DNA from 3 places in the Sphingomonas sp. M1A8_2b genome. Region 2 is predicted to be linked to each of the others. Evidence: predicted binding sites of a transcription regulator. Region 2 holds the regulator's gene; each other region holds the start of a gene.
The links. Region 2 encodes LexA, which represses DNA repair genes until DNA is damaged. Its sites were predicted from a motif close to GTTCCNCNCTTGTTCT; they were not measured.

Region 1 (5,914 bases), on a different contig from region 2:
TCGATGCTGGCACATCCGCGGTGCCGCCGATCAAGGTGACGGTTTCGGTGGCCCAGACATTGGCGGCGCGTTCGGCGAAACAGGAGAAGACGAGCGAGGCGTCGGGGGCGGCGGTTTCGGCGAGCGTGGCGAAGGCGGCGATGGGGTCGGCGAAGAACATGACGCCGTGGCGGGATATGTAGAGGTCTGTCGGGGCGTGGTTCCGGGCCGCGACGGTGATGTCGGCGCATTCGAAGCTGGCGTTGGCCAGGCTTTCGGCGCGGTGTCTGGCGATCTCGATCAGCTTTGGCGAGAGATCTATGCCGGTTACCGTGGCGTTCGGGAGGACTTGCGCGGTGGCGAGTGAGGTTGCTCCGGCGCCGCAGCCTATGTCGATGATCTTGCGGGTTCGGGGAGCGGCGGCGGCGAGGATCGCGGCGTTCAGATGCGGGGTCAGGTTGGTGAAGCTGCGGTCGGTCCGGCGCCATTCCTCGGCCCACACGTCGCCTATTCTGCCGGTCCAGTCGTACGCGGTGGTCATGGGTGGGGGGGCCTCATGGTCTGATCGGGCGGCGGCGGTTGGAGTGAAGTATAGGGAGTATAGACGCTCGCGCGAGTTTGGGGTTGGGTATTTGGAGACTTCATCGAGCCCGTTAAATAGCTTCGCGGGGTCTGCACTCGATGCGGCAGTCTGCGCTTCCTTGTTTCCCGGCGAAGGCGGGGATCCAGACTGGGCTCCCGCCTTCGCGGGAGAACAAAGGGGGCCAGGTGCTGCTGTTGGGTGAGAGCAGCCGCCCCGGCGGAGGTCGGGGCCAAGTAGGGGGACGGTCGTAACGAAAGATCGCGCTTCGTTATTGCCACCTTTCCAATTGGGCCCCGGCCTTCGCCGGGGTGGTGTGTTGGGGGGAGCGGCGGCGCGGTGCCTACGTAGAAATCCGACGCCGGCGCAAAGCCGATGCAAGCCCGATGCGCCACGCTCCTGCACGATCGGCCGCGTGCCCTCACCCTCCCATTGCGAGGGCAATGGGCCCCTCCCTCTCCCCTGAGGGAGAGGGTTTAGGTTATACGTCGTCTTCGGCGTCGGGGCCGGCCATCATTTCCTCGGCGACCTTGTCGGTGCGCGCGCGAATCTGCTTTTCGAGGCGGTCGGCGGTTTCGGGGTTGTCCTTGAGGAAGGTCTTCGAGTTCTCGCGACCCTGGCCGAGGCGGACGCTGTCGTAGCTGAACCACGCGCCCGACTTTTCGACGAGGCCGGCCTTGACGCCGAGATCGAGGATTTCGCCGAGCTTGGAGACGCCCTGCCCGTACATGATGTCGAACTCGACCTGCTTGAACGGCGGCGCGACCTTGTTCTTGACGACCTTGACGCGCGTCTGGTTGCCGGTGACCTCTTCGCCGGCCTTGATCGCGCCGATGCGGCGGATGTCGAGGCGGACCGAGGCGTAGAACTTCAGCGCGTTGCCGCCGGTCGTCGTCTCGGGGTTGCCGTACATGACGCCGATCTTCATGCGGAGCTGGTTGATGAAGATCACCATGCAGCGCGAGCGGCTGATCGAGCCGGTGAGCTTGCGCAGGCTCTGCGACATGAGGCGTGCCTGGAGGCCGACATGGCTGTCGCCCATCTCGCCTTCGATTTCGGCACGCGGCACGAGCGCGGCGACCGAGTCGACCACCAGCACGTCGATCGCGTTCGAGCGGACCAGCGTGTCGACGATCTCGAGCGCCTGCTCGCCGGTGTCGGGCTGCGAGACGATCAGTTCGTCGATGTTGACGCCGAGCTTCTTGGCATAGACCGGGTCGAGCGCGTGCTCGGCATCGACGAACGCCGCGGTGCCGCCGCCCTTCTGCGCTTCGGCGATCACGTGGAGCGCGAGCGTGGTCTTGCCCGAGCTTTCCGGACCGTAGATCTCGATCACGCGGCCGCGCGGCAGGCCACCGACGCCGAGCGCGATGTCGAGCCCGAGCGAGCCGGTCGAGATGACCTCGACCTGCATGGTTTCCTTCGAGCCCAGGCGCATCGCCGAGCCCTTGCCGAACGCGCGGTCGATCTGCGCGAGGGCGGCGTCGAGCGCCTTCTGGCGGTCGTTGGTTGCGGTTGCCATGCCGGTGTCGATCACTTTCAGATTAGCGGCCATTGATAAGCTCCCATCGCTAAAGCAAGCGCGCGTGCCATTCAACGCGTCATACGCCGTGTATTCCATTTGTTCTTATGGAACAAGTGGAGAACGTGGCGTTGTGAAAAAGATGCGCTGCGGCGTCGACGTGGCCGTCGGTGCATCGATCAGTCAGCCGACGGGTGGGGCGGTTAGGTCGAGATCGGGCCGGGTTGTTCAGTTGCGCGCTTTTGCGCCGCTCGACTCGGACGGGGCAGAGCGGGGTCCGCGACTGGCGGTTTCGTTGGTGGCTCGGATCCTGACTTTCGTCAGGATGATGGAGGTGGCGTGGTGGCGTGGTGGCGTGGTGGCGTGGGCGTCTTACCACCGGTCGTGGTCGCTCGCCTCAGGCTAAGGTCGTTGCGAGGGTCCACCAGCCTTTGGCCTGGGCGGCGATTGCGGCGATGTCTCGGGCTTCGGGTGTTTCGAATAGGGCGAAGCAGGTGGCGCCGGAGCCGGACATTCTCGACAGGAGGACGCCTTGTGCTTCGTCCAGAAGGGCTCGAACTTGGCCAATTTCGGGGGCGAGCGCCAGCGCGGGGGGCTCGAGATCGTTGCGGCCGGCGGTGGCGCGCGCGAGCAAGTCGCCTTCGGGCATCGGACCTCGGTCTTCACCGTCCCAGGCTTTGAAGACGGCGGCTGTGGAGACGGCGACATTGGGATTTACGAGCAGGAGGGGCGTGCCGGAAAGGCCTTCGAGGGTGGTGAGTGCGTCGCCTTTGCCGGTGCCGAGCGTGGTGCGGTTGGCGAGGCAGGCGGGGACGTCTGCGCCGAGCTTTGCGGCGATGTCGTGGAGGCGGGGGTCGGTCGGAGCTATGTCGTGGAGGCGGGCCAGCGCGCGGAGGGTTGCGGCGGCGTCGGCCGAGCCTCCTCCGATCCCTGACGCGATCGGGAGATGCTTTTCGAGGATTATGGCGTGATGGGTGGTGGGAGCGAACTCCGCTGTGAAGGCGTCGGCGGCGGCGGTGACGAGGTTGCCGTGCCAGGGGGCTTGGGTCGGGGTTGACGGGCGTGGCGGTTCATTACCAGCCGCTCCCAATTGGGCCCCGGCCTTTGCCGGGGTGGTGGGTGTGGATGGAGATGGGGCGGTCGAGGGGTTGGGTATAGCGGTTGCGGCGCATGTGGGGACCGTTACGAACCCAGCGGAGGCGGTGACGACGGGGTTTGCTGTTTCTGCTGCCCCCCCGGCGGAGGCCGGGGTCCAGTCGGGTGAACGTTGCGCATCTTCATCGGCCGCTCCCAACTGGGCCCCGGCCTTCGCCGGGGTGGGGTTGGGGGTTGGGGTTCCGCTTGAGGTTGGCAGGAGTGCGGCGGCGAAGGGGCCGGTTATTTTGAAGCTGTTCTCGGGGGCTGTTTCGACCGTGATCGTGTCGCCGTCGGTGGCGAAGGCGAAGAGGGTTTCGAGGTCGTGGTAGCCGTCGGGGCGGCGGCGGCGGACGTGGAGCGCCAGGTTGATCTTTGCGGGGGCGGGTTCGGTGATGCGCATGGGGGTCTCGGCGTTTTGGGGCGGACCGGGGGTCTGCTTTGCGCGTGGGCTTAGCCAAAGAATGTCCGTCATCCCAGCGGACGCTGGGATCTTTGTGTTTGGCGAGGGGTGTTGCCTCTTGGGAGACCCCAGCTTTCGCTGGAGTGACGGTGTTGAGGGGGCGGACGGCTGACGGGGCCGCGGGGATTGGATCGGGGCTCCGTCGGCGGGATGGCAGTCTCGACCGTCCAGTTCCATCGGCAGCGTGCCCTCACCCTTCCCACCCGGCTTTGCCGGACGGGCCCCTCCCCTCTCCCCTTCAGGGAGAGGGGAATATCGGTCAGCGTCTGGCTTTTGGGGGGAGGCCGTTGGTGATCTTGGCGGTCAGGCTGGCAGCTTCGCTCGGTTCGGCCGTCAGGAGGGCGGCGCGCCAGGAATAGCGGGCTTCGTAGTAACGGCCGACGGACCAGTAGGCGTCGCCGAGATGGTCGCCGATCTCGGCGTTGGTGGGTTCGCCCTCGACGGCGCGTTCGAGCAGCGGGAGCGCGCGCGGAGTGTCGCCCGAGAGATGATACGCCCAGCCGAGAGAATCGGTGATCGAGGCATTCTTGGGATCGAGGCGGCTGGCGCGTTCGAGAAGGCGGATCGAGGCGGGGATGTCGTCGCCGTGCTCCACTTGCGCGAAGCCGAGATAGTTGAGCGCGAGCGGTTGGGCGGGCCCGCGGGCGACGGCCTTTTCGAGCGCATCGCGCGCTTCGGGCCAGCGGCCGGCCTGGTCGAGCGCGCCGCCATATTGGAGCCACGCGCCCCAGCTTCCGCCCGTCTTGCCATCGGCGTCGATGATGCGGCGGTACCAGGTCGCGGCTTCGGCGGCGTTGCCGGTGGTCAGGAGCAGGTCTGCATAGCGTTGCCAGTCGGCGGCGTCCGCGCCCGGCTGGTCGACACGGTTCTTGGCAGCGGCGAGCGCTTCGCCGTCGCGGTCGGCGTTGGCGAGGATATCGATGCGTTCGGCGGCCGCGGCGACCGCGAACGGGCTTTTCGGGCCGATCTGGTCGAGCACGACGAGCGCGCGGTCGACCAGCTTGTTGCGGGCCAGCGCGTCCGCGAGGAGGATGCGGGCGCGGTCGTAGCTGGGATCCGCGCGCAGGGAAGCCTGGGTGAGCGCGATCGACAGCGGCGAGGGTTCGCCGAGCGCGAGGTCGCTGGCGAGGTGCGCGAGCAGGCGCGAGACGCCGATCGCGAGCGGCTGCCGGGCGGGCGCCTTGGCGATCAAGTCACGGGTTTCGGTGGCGAAGCGGTTGGCGACCGGGTCCTTCGCGGCGGTGGCGAGCGAGGGGCCGGGATCGCGACCTTCGCTGTGCGCAACCCAGGCGTAGAGCGACGGCACGAGTACCACCAGCGGCCCGGTCGAAAGGGTTGCGATCGCGGCGTTAGCGGCCTTCGTGTCGTTGGACCGCGCGGCGTCGGCGAGCGGGATCAGTGCGGCATCGGCCGGGGCCACGCCGGCCTTGTTGAGCACGGCCACGGCACGCGTTGCGAGCGGCATGTCGCCGGCCTCCAGCGCTTCGCGGTAGGCGCGGATCGCGACGACCGGATCGTCGGGGGATGCCGCCAGTACCTTGGCGTAGCTGGCGGCGGCGAGGTCCGGCCGGCCCGCGGCGTCGGCGGCGCGGGCCTTCAGATAGGCGGAGAGATTGCCCGTATCCGCGTGCGCCATCGCGGGGGCAAGGATCAGACCGATGGCGAAAATCAGGCGCTTACATGTTGGGATAATTGGGGCCTCCGCCGCCCTCGGGTACGACCCAGTTGATATTCTGGGTGGGGTCCTTGATGTCGCAGGTCTTGCAGTGGACGCAGTTCTGCGCGTTGATGACGAACTTGGGGTCGCCGGTCTCTTCACCGACCACTTCATAAACGCCGGCCGGGCAATAGCGTTGCGCGGGCTCGTCGTACATCGGCAGGTTGTATTCGATCGGTACGCTCGGATCCTTGAGCGTCAGGTGGACCGGCTGGTCCTCCTCGTGGTTGGTGTTCGAGATGAACACCGACGAGAGGCGGTCGAAGGTCAGCACGCCGTCGGCCTTGGGATAGACGATCGGCTTGACGAGATCCTTGCGCCACAGGCTCTCATGGTCGGGATGGTGGTGCATCGTGAAGGGGACCTTGATCCCCAGATGCTCGAGCCACATCGTGATGCCGGCGAGCCCGGAACCGATCAGGTCGCCGAACTTCTTGACCAGCGGCACGACGTTGCGGACGACCGACAGTTCCTTCTTCACCCACGACTTCTCGAACGCCGCGGGATAGGCGGCGAGTT
Region 2 (5,914 bases):
GGGGCGGTCATCCAGTTGCGGGCACGGCTGATGCCGCCGCCGCTCCCCGCGGTGCCGGGCGCCTACGACTTTGCGCGCGTCGCATGGTTCGGCGGGATCGGGGCGACGGGACGCGGCTTCGCACCGGTAGTCGTGACGACGCCGAGCGAATCGGGCGCCGGCATCCGCGTCGCGCTTTCGCACCACATCGTCTCGCGACTGGACGGCAGCGCGGGCGGTATCGCTGCGGCGCTCGCGACGGGCGACGTCGGTGCGATCAGCGAGGAGGATTCGGAGGCGATGCGCCGGGCGGGGCTCGCGCATCTGCTGTCGGTGAGCGGATTGCACATCACTGCGGCGGTGGCGGCGACGATGCTGATCGTGTTGCGTCTGCTGGCGCTCAGCCCGTGGCTGGCTTTGCACGCGCGCCTGCCGTTGATCGCAGCACTGGCGGGGGCAGCGGCGGCGATCGGCTACACGCTGCTGACCGGCAGCCAGGTGCCGACGATCCGGTCGTGCGTCGCCGCTTTGCTCGTGCTGGCCGCGCTGGCGATGGGGCGCGAGGCGATGACCTTGCGGCTCGTGGCGGCGGGGGCGGCGTGCGTCATGCTGGTCCTGCCCGAATCCGCAGCAGGGCCGAGCTTCCAGCTATCATTCGCGGCGATCACCGCCATCATGGCGCTGCACGAACATCCGGTGATCCGCGCGTTCTTCGGACCGCACGAGGAGGGGCGAGCACGCCGTCTCGCACGGGGCGTGGCGTCGCTGCTGCTTACCGGACTGCTCGTCGAGTTCGCGCTCATGCCGATCGCGGTCTATCATTTCCACAGAGCCGGCGTGTACGGCGCGTTTGCCAATATCATCGCGATCCCGCTGACGACGTTCGTCGTCATGCCGCTGGAGGCTCTGGCGTTGCTGCTGGACGTGGGGGGCCTCGGTGCACCCCTCTGGTGGCTGGTCCAGCGATCGCTCGAAGCGCTGCTCTGGCTTGCGCACACCGTGGCGGGCGCGCCCGGATCGGTGCGGTCGCTGCCGGCGATGCCGACCGCGGCATTCGCGCTGATGGCGATCGGGGGGATCTGGATCGCGTTGTGGCGGACCAGGTTGCGGCGGATGGGCGTGGTGCCGCTGATGATCGGGGCAGCGTGGGCGCTGACCACACCGCCGCCGGATATTTTGGTGACGGGCGATGGCCGGCATGTCGCGGTCCGGACCGCCGCGGGTCTCTCGATGCTGCGGGACCGGGCGGGGGATTATACGCGGGATACGCTTGCCGAGAATGGCGGGGTCGACGGCGAGCCGCTGCTGCTGGCCGACCAGCCCGATGCACGGTGTAGTCGTGATCTTTGCGTCACCGATATTGCCGCGCGCGGACGGATGTGGCGGATCCTCGCGACCCGCAGCGCCTATATGGTCCCGATTGCCGAGTTCGTTGAAGCCTGTCGCAGCGCCGACGTCGTCGTCAGCGAACGCGGTCTGCCGAAGCGCTGCGTACCGCGGTGGCTGAAGCTCGATCGACGCGTTCTGCATCGGACGGGTGGAATCGCGCTGACCCTGGGGACCGGGACGGTCGTCACGATACTGACTGCAGGCGATCGCCATCCGTGGCGCGATCCGCCTCTGCTCAACCGCGCCGTGCATTCGTTCGCGCCACGACATGTCCGGTTCGACGACGCGGCATCGGGCCTTCGAGCCAACCGGGTTTCGCAGAGGTAGAATGGTAGTGCGAAGGCGCAATGGCGCGAAGAAGGTGTAATTCGGGAGACCCGTACGCCTTTCATGAACGATCAGCTGAGGTCGGTACTAGGACGGATAGACGCTCCCCCAAATGCGACATCTTCGCGCCTTTGCGCCTTCGCGTGATCCAAATCACCATCCAACGCGCGCGCTGTCCGGCCGATAAATTTCACGCGGAGCAGTTTCTTAGCCGACGAACCGGACCAGGTTGAATACTGTCCGGTCGTCTCTCCGCAGTCGTTTTAAACCGCAAGTTCTCCCCAATCGAAACACCTCCGCGTCTCCGCGCGAACCAATTCTTTCGACGGCGCAGAGCAGGCGGCGGCTCAGTCGTAGCGGCGGAAGATGCCGGAGAGTTTGCCCTGCACGCGGACTTGGGCGGGGGCGTAGCGTTGCGGGTCGTAGGCGCGGTTTGCCGGGTCGAGGCGGACCATCGCACCTTCGCGGCGGAAGTATTTGAGCGTGGCTTCGCTGTCCTCGATCAGCGCCACGACGATCTCGCCGTCGCGGGCGGTTTCGGTGCGGCGGATCAGCGCGTAGTCGCCATCGAGGATGCCGGCTTCGACCATCGAGTCACCGGAGACTTCGAGCGCATAGTGTTCGCCGGAACCGAGCAAAGCAGCGGGGACGGCTAGCATCGTGCTGCCTTCGAATGCTTCGATCGGGACGCCGGCGGCGATGCGGCCGTGCAGCGGGATCTCGATGACGTCGTTCGCTGGCTGCGGCGCGGCGGGCACGGGTGCCGACTTCACGTTCGATGCCTTCGAGGGCGCCTTCTTTTCCGGACGTTCGGGCATCCGCAGCACCTCGAGTGCGCGCGCGCGGTTCGGCAGGCGGCGGATGAAATTGCGCTCCTCGAGCGCGCTGATCAGACGGTGGACGCCCGACTTCGACTTGAGGTCGAGCGCGTCCTTCATCTCCTCGAACGACGGCGAGACGCCGGTATCGTTGAGTCGATCGTTGATGAAGCAGACGAGTTCGTGCTGCTTGCGCGTGAGCATGGCGGTTCTCCGTCCGGAACAGACGAGGAACTTCTATGGAACATAATTAACGCCGTCAAGCGGCCAGATCACCCAATGATAAGGATTTCCGCCGATTCGCCCGCCTTTGCCACGGGCGCGTTGCCCGCGCGGACGATCAGGCAGGTCGAGCGCGCCAGCGTGAGCAGCATCGAACTGTCCTGGATCGTCGACGCATAGGCGCGGCCGTCGCGGAGTTCGGCGCGCAGATAGTCGGTACGGGCGTTGTTGGCGGGCAGGTCTTCGCCGAGCAGAGCGTGCGTGACCTGCGGTAGCGGGTCGCGCGCACCGGCCATGTGCGCGACGACCGGCTTCACGAATAGCGTCGCGGTGACGAACGCGGAGACCGGGTTGCCGGGCAGGCCGAGCACCATCATCTCGCCGATCCGGCCGGCCATCATCGGCTTGCCGGGGCGCAGTGCGATCCGCCAGAAATCGATTCCGCCGCCGGCCGCCTCGATCGCCGGCCGGACGAGGTCGTGGTCGCCGACCGAGGCGCCGCCGGTGGTGACGAGGAGGTCGGCCGCGACGCTGGCGAAGGCGTCGCGCAGTACGTCGAGCCGGTCGGGAAGGATGCCGAGATCGATGACGTCGACGGGCAGGTCGGCGAGCATCGCGGCGAGCATGACGCCGTTCGATTCAGGCAGCGCGACGCCGTCGGCGGTCGAGCCGGGGGGGACGAGTTCGTCTCCGGTCGCGGCCACCGCGACGCGGACGCGGCGGTTGACGGTCAGGCTGCCGTGGCCACCGGTCGCGGCGACGGCGATCCGCGCCGGGGTGAGGCGATCGCCGACCGCGATCAGCCGGCTGCCGGTGGTGAAGTCGAGGCCCTTGCGGCGGGTGTTGCGGCCGAAGGTCGGCGGTCCTTCGCCGGCGAGGATCAGCGTGTCTCCGTCGCGCTCGGCTTCTTCCTGGACCATGACCGTGTCGGCACCCTCGGGCATTGCCGCGCCGGTGAAGATGCGGGTGGCTTCGGCTGGGCCGACCGTGCCGGCGAAGGGACGGCCCGCGGCGCTCTCGCCGATGACTGTCCACGGGCCGGGGAGGTCGGCGAAGCGGATCGCGTAGCCGTCCATCGCGGAAAGGTCGGCGGCCGGCTGCGTGCGGCGGGCGAGGATATCGGCTGCGGCCCAGCGGCCGGCGGCGTCGCGAAGCGGCACGGTTTCGTGGCCGACGCGCGGGGCCATGGCGAACAGGCGGGTCTGTGCGTCGGCGACGGGGAGAAGATCGGTCATGCGGGAAACCCCGGATTTGCGTGGGTTTGGCGAGTGAAGTGCAGAAAGTGCAGACGCTGGGAGCGGTGTTGCGCGCGCGGCTTTGGGCATGGGCGGAGCGGCGGGAGTTGGGGGTTGGTGGGCATGGCTGCCGCTTTGCCATGGGTTGCGCGCGTAGGACAGATCGATGTTCGGGGTGCGGCTATCGGTCGCAGTTTGGCGCGTGATATCGGGCGACGTCGGGAGTATTCACGGTCACCGACTGTGGCATTGAGAGGGCTCGACACCGTCTGCTGAAATCCCTGTCCTTGCTTATCGGCACAGGCCGCTTCTTCCCTTGCGGGGCGTTTCGGGACACGTCGGTGCGTGATACGATGCCGGGACTGCGAAGGAGGTGCCGATGCTGTTCGTGATGGCTTTGCTGCTGAGCGCGGGGCAACAGCCGCTTCCGCCAGCCAAAAGATCCCATGCCTGTGCCGGCTTGGATGACGCTCGGACCACCCCCGCCGGCCGGCTTCAGCGGCTGGACGACTTCAGGACAAGCTTGGTCGCGCGGGATCGACACCGACTGGATCGCGCGCTGCCCCGCGATGCCGACGGTGGTATCGCCCAGTGCGACGGGATCGACCGCAGCCGTGCCTCCTGTGAAGCGGCGGCCTATCTGCCCGCGCTTCGCAGTTCGGGGCTGATGGAAAAATTTGTGGCAAGCGTTTGCCGAGGGAAGTCCGCTCGAGGAGATTTCGCGTCTGATCCTGCGGTTTCGCCGCGGGTGGCGCATCGCGGTGGATCGTCTCGCTGAGACTTGTGGGGGTGGGGCTTCGCAACTGGGTCCCGGAATCTTCTCGGGGCGTATCGTCTTTGACCCTGGGCTCCCGCTTGCGCGGGAGAACGGCGAACTGAGGAGCAGCTCGGTTCTGTAAGTGATCGGAGGTCGTTTGGATCTTTTTCGGATGTCCGCCCTGTGGAGGCTGCAACGCGGATTTTTCAGGGTCGCGACTCTATCGTCAAGCTAGTCTGGGTTCCCGCCTCCGCGGGAATGACGGTTGGGAGAGCGGATTGAGACGTCTGAGCCGGCCCGGCTCCTACGCTATGCCGGCAGTGCACCTCTCCGGCCTTCGTCGGGGTGGCGTTCGATGCCGGGGGGATGGCGAGACCGCCTTGGCTGACGGTCGCTGGCAGACGCCTTTATTCCCAGCCAGCGCCTGTTCATCGTCGCGGGCGCTTTATTGCCGATTAAAGGGCACCATATCAACGTGATGATCGCTATCCAGCCGCCGAAGAAAGACCGGATCGCCGCCGTGATCGGCGCGGTTCTGGTTCCAGGGTTGCTCGGGTATGCGCTGATCTATGGGTTGGCGGTGCCGATGCCGGCAGCCGTTGGCGAGGCGTTGAAGGTGTTCGGAGTGGCGCCGCCTCCCCCTCCACCGCCGGTCGAGAAGGTGAAACCGAGGCCTTCGCCCAGTCGCAAGCCGCAGGGGGCCGCGTCGCCGCCGAACCTGAAGTCGAAGGCTACGGAGGTGGTCGCGCCGCCGCCGGTGGTGCCGATCGTCGTGCCGCCGCCGGTGATCGTTGCGGAGAAGGCGGGAGTTGGCGCGCAGGCGACTGCCGGGGCTTCCGACGTGCGCGGGCCGGGGAGCGGGAGTGGGGGGATCGGCAATGGCACCGGGAGTGGCGGATATGGCGACGGCGATGGCGGCGGGGGTGAGGAGACGCCGCCGCGGTGGCGTAAGGGGCGGTTGAAGGATTCGGACTATCCCAGCGAGGCGCCGGAGACGGGGATCCGCGGGATCGTCTCGGTACGCTACACCGTCGAGGTGAGCGGCCGGGTGTCGCATTGCCGGGTGACGCGGTCGAGCGGGAGCGGCGTGCTGGACAGCCTGACGTGCCGGTTGATCGAGCAGCGGTTTCGGTATGATCCGTCGCTCGATGCGGCGGGACGGCCGGTGGAGTCGACGATCGTGGAGA
Region 3 (5,914 bases), on a different contig from region 2:
CGGTCGGATCGGCCGGCGCGGCCAAAAGCCGCGTCCGACGACAGGGGCTTTGCCCCTGTCCGGCCAAGCCCTCCGCAGATAGAAAAAGCGCGCCCGCCCCCCAAGGAGCGAGCGCGCTTTTTGCATGCAGACCAGAGCCGTCAAGCGGCCGGCCGCTTCTCCGACTTCGCGTCCTTCGACTGCGTCTTGGCGGTATCCTGCACGTCGCTCTTGTCCATGCTCGACACGAGCGCCGAGCCAGACCCCGACCCCGAAAAGTTCGCCGCGGGCAGCGTCGCGGTCCGGTTGCCGACCTGCATGACGACATCGCTCACCGCGCCGTTCGCGGCGCTGCGGACGTCGCGGACGGTGCCGATCGCGCGGCCCTTCGCGTCGCTGACGACCATCCCCGGTGCGATGCCGAGCGAGCCCGGCGCGCTCGCCGCCGCGCTGCCCGCCAGTGCCAGCATGCCGCCCCCGGTAGCGTTCGATCCCGCGGCACCCGCCGATCCGGATCCCGTTGCAGACCCCGTAGCCGACCCAGCCGCCGACCCAGCCGCCGACCCAGCCGCCGACCCAGCCGCCGACCCAGCCGCCGACCCAGCCGCAGACCCCGCCGCCGAACGGGCATAGCCGGCCGCATTCGACACGGTCGACCCGACCGCGCCCCGCGCCGACTCCGCCGCGCCCCGCGCCGACCGGACGGTGCTCCCGGCCTGGCCGATCGCCTGCTGCCCTACGCCGCGGACCGCATCGGTGCCGACAAGCTGCGCATCGACGCCGCCGCTACCCGATCCGGTCAGCGCCGCGTTCCCGCCGATCGTCCGGTTCGCGACCGTGGTCGTGCGGTCGATCGCCGTGTCGTTCGACGCGCTGCCCGACGCGCCGACCTTGCCGCTGCGGCGGTCGATCGACTTGTCGACCCGCGCCGAGTGGGTGCTGCGTGCCGTCGTGCTGCTGGCCGAGCCCGGCACGCGGCCGACTTCGTCCATCATCCCGCCCCCGCGCATACTGCCGCCGGCCATGCCGCCCAGGGATCCGCCCAGCGATCCACCGAGCCCGCCGACCGCGCCACCACCAAGGCCGCCACCACCGAGCAATTGCGCGGATGCGGGCGTGGTTGCGAGCAGGGCGATTGCAGCGGCACCGAAAAATACTTTGGTCATCGTCAGTCTCCGTGTCTGATGCCCGGAGAACGGCGGCCAAAACCGGTTTAATCCCGACCCAGCAAAATTTTTTCCCGGAATAGCCGGCCCCGATCCCGCAAGGACGAACCCAGCCTCGCGCCTATTGCACCGCCGTCCGACACGCCGCGCAGACCAGCCCCCGGCCATACCGCGCTCCCGCCTTGGCACCGGCATCCACCGCCCGCAGCGCCTCCGCGCGCGCGCCCTGATCCGGCACCCGATAGCCGCGCGCGATCGTCGCCGCCACGAACGGTGCCGCGAACGACGTGCCGCGCACCGCCACCGCCCGCCCGTCGGCCGTCGTCGCCAGCATGTCCGCGCCGGGCGCGGCGTAATCGAGATGCGATGCCCGCCCGGCCTCGATCAGCACGCGGCCGCGCGCATCGACGCCGGTCACCGCGATCACCCCCGGATAGGAGGCGGGATAGCTCGGCGGCGAGGCCGGCCCGTCATTGCCGACCGCGGCCACCACGATCGTCCCGCGCGCCTGCGCGGCCGCGATCACCCGCGCGAGCAGCGGGTTCGCCGGGCCCACCAGACTGATCGTCACGACCGGGACTCGCTCGCCCACCAGCCAGCCCAGCGCCTTGGCGATCGCGGTGGCGTTGCCGCCCGCCGGATCGCTGCCATAGACGTCCGCCACGTGCAGCCGCGCCGCCGGGTCCGCGCCCCGGACGCCGTCACGGCCGACGATCAGCGATGCCACCGCGCTGCCATGATCGCTCGGTCGCGGCGCGCCGCTCGCAAAACCGCGCTGTCCACCGATCCCGGTCCAGGCGCCGCCATCGATGATTCCCACCGCGCTTCCTCCGGATGCGCCCGTCTGCCTGCCGCTGCCTTGCGGAGCGCCCGGAGTCACGCCGCCACTCTGCACATGCAGTGAATCCGCTGACACCTGTCGCGCGCCGAGCTTCTGGAGGCCGCGGATCGCGGTCTTCAGCGATTGGCCGGGCGGTGTCGAAAAGCGCGCGAAGCCGACGCCCAATATGTCGCCGCGCTCGATCACCGTATAGCCGCCCGCCACCGCCTTCGCGATCAGCGCATCGTCGGCATCGTCGACCACCACTTCGCCGGCGCGCGCGGGAAATCCGTCGGGGTCGATCGCGATCCGGTCAGGATGCGTGCGCACCAGATCGGCGATCCGCGCGGCGCGACTATCCGCCAGCCGTTGCGCCACCCGGTCCGACAGCGCGGCCATCCGATCGAATCCCTGGTCGATCGGCCGCAGGACGTCGCCGCGCAGCACGTCGCCCAACGCCGGCACCGGGCCTTGCATCTGACTCGAACTGGGCAGGCCCAGCTGCGCCCGCGCGATCCCGGCCATCGCACAGATCGCCGCTATCGCCGTCGCGAGGTGCTTCGCCTTCGTCATGATTGAAAATATGCCAGCATGCGGATGAAACGACCACTATCATCCGTTTCATCCAGCAAGAGCGCTATAAGACCGCGACACGGCAACAGGGCACGATACGGGCACGACACGGGCACGGGACGATACGGCTTGGCGGTATTCGAAGATGAGCTGGTGGCGGTGCTGCCCCGACTGCGTCGGTTCGCGCGATCGCTGTCGCGCGATGCCGCCGATGCGGACGACCTGTGTCAGGTCGCGGTCGAAAAGGCGCTCAACGCCCGCGCGCAGTGGCAGCCGGGAACGAGGATGGATAGCTGGATGTACCGGATCATGCGCAACGCCTGGATCGACACCGCCCGCGCGCGTGGCCGCGCCGCCCAGACCTTCGTCGCGGAGGAAGCGGGCGAGAGCGTCGGCGTCGACGGCGCCGCCGATATCGAACGTCACGTCGCGCAAGGCGAGGTGGACGCCGCGATGCACCGCCTGCCCGACGACCAGCGCGAGGCGGTCGCGCTCGTCCTCGTCGAGGGGCTCGCCTACAAGGAGGCGGCGATGGTGCTCGATATCCCGATCGGCACGCTCACCTCGCGCCTCGTTCGCGGGCGCCAGGCGTTGATCGCCGAACTCGGAGAGGCGGCATGATCCCCGACGACGCGATGCTGATGGCCTATGTCGACGGCGAACTCGATCCGCTCGCCGCCAGGCGGGTCGAGCGGGCGATCGCCGCCGATCCCGCGCTCGCCCGCGTCGTCGCGTCGCATCGCGCGCTGGGTGCGCGCGTCGCCGCGGCCTACCCGCTGGAAAACGCACCCGCGACAGACCCGCTCGCTGCGCTGATCCGTGCGCAGACCGAAACGGTCGTGCCCTTCGCCCCGCCTGTTGCAGCTCCTGGTGCAGTCTCGCGACCGTCCATCCGGACGCGCTGGATGCAGGTCGCGGCGATGGCCGCCTGCCTTGCGCTGGGCGTCGGGTTCGGCACCCAGTGGCAAACCAGTGGCCCGGTCGAGGCGAGGGGACACGCGCTCGTCGCATCGGGCGCGCTCGCCCGCGCGCTCGATACCCAGCTCGCCTCGACGACCGGCGACACCCGCCTGCTCCTGAGCTTTCGCAACGGGGGCGGGGCCTATTGCCGGGTATTCGCCGCGCCCGCGCTCGACGGCATAGCCTGCCGCGACAGCGACGCCTGGACTCTCACTCGAACCCGCATCGGCGCCGCGCCCGCCACCGGCGACTATCGCCAGGCCGGCTCCGCCGACGCCGCGCTGATGGCCGAGGCCCAGGACATGGCCGCCGGCGACCCGCTAACCCGCGACCAGGAAGCCGCCGCCGCCAAGACGCACTGGAAATAAGTCCGCGCTTTTTCCCGTCATAGGGGAGGAGCCTAGCAACAAAGACACCCGTCGCGCGGAATGTCCCCGCCCCGTCTCGCCCCTTAGCTCTTTCGCCATCCCCGCGAAGGCGGGAACCCATATCCTCGAAGGCTCGCGATCCGAGGGCTAAGCCAGCCCACGATGGGCTCCCGCCTCCGCGGGAATGACGGTGAGGGGGCGTGCCTCGTTCCCCTACCCCTCAGACCTTCTTGCTGAAGAACCGCCCGAGCATCATTTCCGCGGCCTGGCCGATCGCATCCGCGACGGCCTGCGGAGACTGCATCCCCGACATTCCCGGCTTCTGCGGACCGTCCTCGGCCGCCGCTGCCCGCGATGCCGTAGCCTCGGCTGCCGAAGGCGCCGCTGCTGTCGGGGCCGCCGTCTCCGATTTCGCCTCGGCCGCCGGCGCCGCCGTCTGCTTGGTCCGCTGCCGCTCGATCGCCGCGACCGCAACCGTCGCCGCCATGGCCAGCCCGGCGGTGATCGCCTCGCGACCCTGTGGCGTGCTCGCCTTCTCGATCAGCGCCTCGCCTTTCTTGCGGAGCTCCTTCGGCACTTTCATCCCGCCGATCTGCTTGGGAATCTTGACCTTGCCGGTCTTGCTCTTCGTGCCCGTCTTCGTCTTGGCCATGTCGTCCTCCAGACCTGTGTATCGCGAATATAAGACACCGATTGTGCGGCACAACTGCGCTGGCGATGCGTCTATCCCGTTCCTACATGCCGGTGCCAAAGGCGGACTGGCATCCGGCCGAGAACAGAAGTAGAACTCACCCCATGCTGACCAAGATCTCCGTACGCGGCGCGCGTGAACACAACCTCAAGGATGTCGACATCGACATCCCCCGCGATACGCTGACGGTGATCACCGGGCTCTCCGGGTCAGGCAAGTCCTCACTCGCGTTCGACACGATCTACGCCGAGGGCCAGCGCCGCTACGTCGAGAGCCTCTCCGCCTACGCCCGCCAGTTCCTCGAACTGATGCAGAAGCCCGACGTCGACCATATCGAAGGCCTGTCGCCGGCGATCTCGATCGAGCAGAAGACGACGTCGCGCAACCCGCGCTCGACCGTCGCCACCGTCACCGAGATCTACGACTACATGCGCCTGCTCTGGGCGCGCGTCGGCATCCCGTATTCCCCCGCCACCGGTGAGCCAATCGCCGCGCAGACCGTCAGCCAAATGGTCGACCGCGTCATGGCGCTCCCCGAGGGCACGCGCCTGTACCTGCTCGCCCCCGTCGTCCGCGGCCGCAAGGGCGAGTACCGCAAGGAACTCGCCGAGTGGCAGAAGGCCGGCTTCGCGCGCGTCCGCATCGACGGCACGATCCACGACATCGACGAAGCCCCCGCGCTCGACAAGAAGTACAAGCACGACATCGAAGTCGTCGTCGACCGCCTGGTGGTAGGCGGCGAGATCGCCACGCGCCTCGCAGAGTCGTTTGAAACCGCGCTGAAGCTCGCCGACGGCCTCGCCTATGTCGACCCCGCCGACCCGGTCGAGCCGCACACGCCCAAGTCGGAGATCCTCGGCAACAACGCCCCCGACGGCCGCATCGTGTTCAGCGAAAAGTTCGCCTGCCCGGTCAGCGGCTTCACCATCTCCGAGATCGAGCCGCGCCTGTTCTCGTTCAACGCCCCCCAGGGCGCGTGCCCGGCCTGCGACGGCCTCGGCGAGAAGCTGCTGTTCGACGAAGACCTCGTCGTCCCCAACCACATGCTCAGCATCAAGAAGGGCGCGGTCGTGCCCTGGGCGAAATCCAACCCGCCGTCGCCCTATTACATGCAGGTCCTCGGCAGCCTCGCGCGCGAGTTCAAGTTCGACATCGAGACGCCCTGGTCCGACCTCGCGCCGGAGGTCCAGAGCACCATCCTGCACGGTTCGAAGGGCAAGCCCGTCACGCTCACCTTCATCGACGGCAAGAAGAAATACGACGTCTCGAAGCCGTTCGAGGGCGTCATCGGCAACCTCAACCGCCGCATGCTCCAGACCGACTCCGCCTGGATGCGCGAGGAACTCAGCAAGTACCA

Region 1: the regulator LexA is predicted to act here: its motif matches at 2,191-2,206, upstream of recA (recombinase RecA).
Region 3: the regulator LexA is predicted to act here: its motif matches at 4,639-4,654, upstream of uvrA (excinuclease ABC subunit UvrA).

What each region holds. Positions count from the first base shown of each region.
Region 1 is NZ_JBKFAH010000004.1:78,495-84,408, reverse strand. Features, by position in the region: gene ACLBWL_RS15505 (class I SAM-dependent methyltransferase) at 1-520, opposite strand, end outside; gene recA (recombinase RecA) at 1,041-2,114, opposite strand; gene ACLBWL_RS15495 (4-(cytidine 5'-diphospho)-2-C-methyl-D-erythritol kinase) at 2,479-3,618, opposite strand; gene ACLBWL_RS15490 (tetratricopeptide repeat protein) at 3,938-5,314, opposite strand; gene ACLBWL_RS15485 (electron transfer flavoprotein-ubiquinone oxidoreductase) at 5,355-5,914, opposite strand, start outside.
Region 2 is NZ_JBKFAH010000002.1:389,415-395,328, forward strand. Features, by position in the region: gene ACLBWL_RS10210 (ComEC/Rec2 family competence protein) at 1-1,695, shown strand, start outside; gene lexA (transcriptional repressor LexA) at 2,043-2,717, opposite strand; gene ACLBWL_RS10220 (molybdopterin molybdotransferase MoeA) at 2,786-3,970, opposite strand; gene ACLBWL_RS10225 (hypothetical protein) at 4,350-4,748, shown strand; gene ACLBWL_RS10230 (energy transducer TonB) at 5,206-5,914, shown strand, end outside.
Region 3 is NZ_JBKFAH010000004.1:211,665-217,578, forward strand. Features, by position in the region: gene ACLBWL_RS16130 (hypothetical protein) at 141-1,145, opposite strand; gene ACLBWL_RS16135 (S8 family serine peptidase) at 1,267-2,538, opposite strand; gene ACLBWL_RS16140 (sigma-70 family RNA polymerase sigma factor) at 2,668-3,159, shown strand; gene ACLBWL_RS16145 (anti-sigma factor family protein) at 3,156-3,866, shown strand; gene ACLBWL_RS16150 (hypothetical protein) at 4,087-4,518, opposite strand; gene uvrA (excinuclease ABC subunit UvrA) at 4,662-5,914, shown strand, end outside.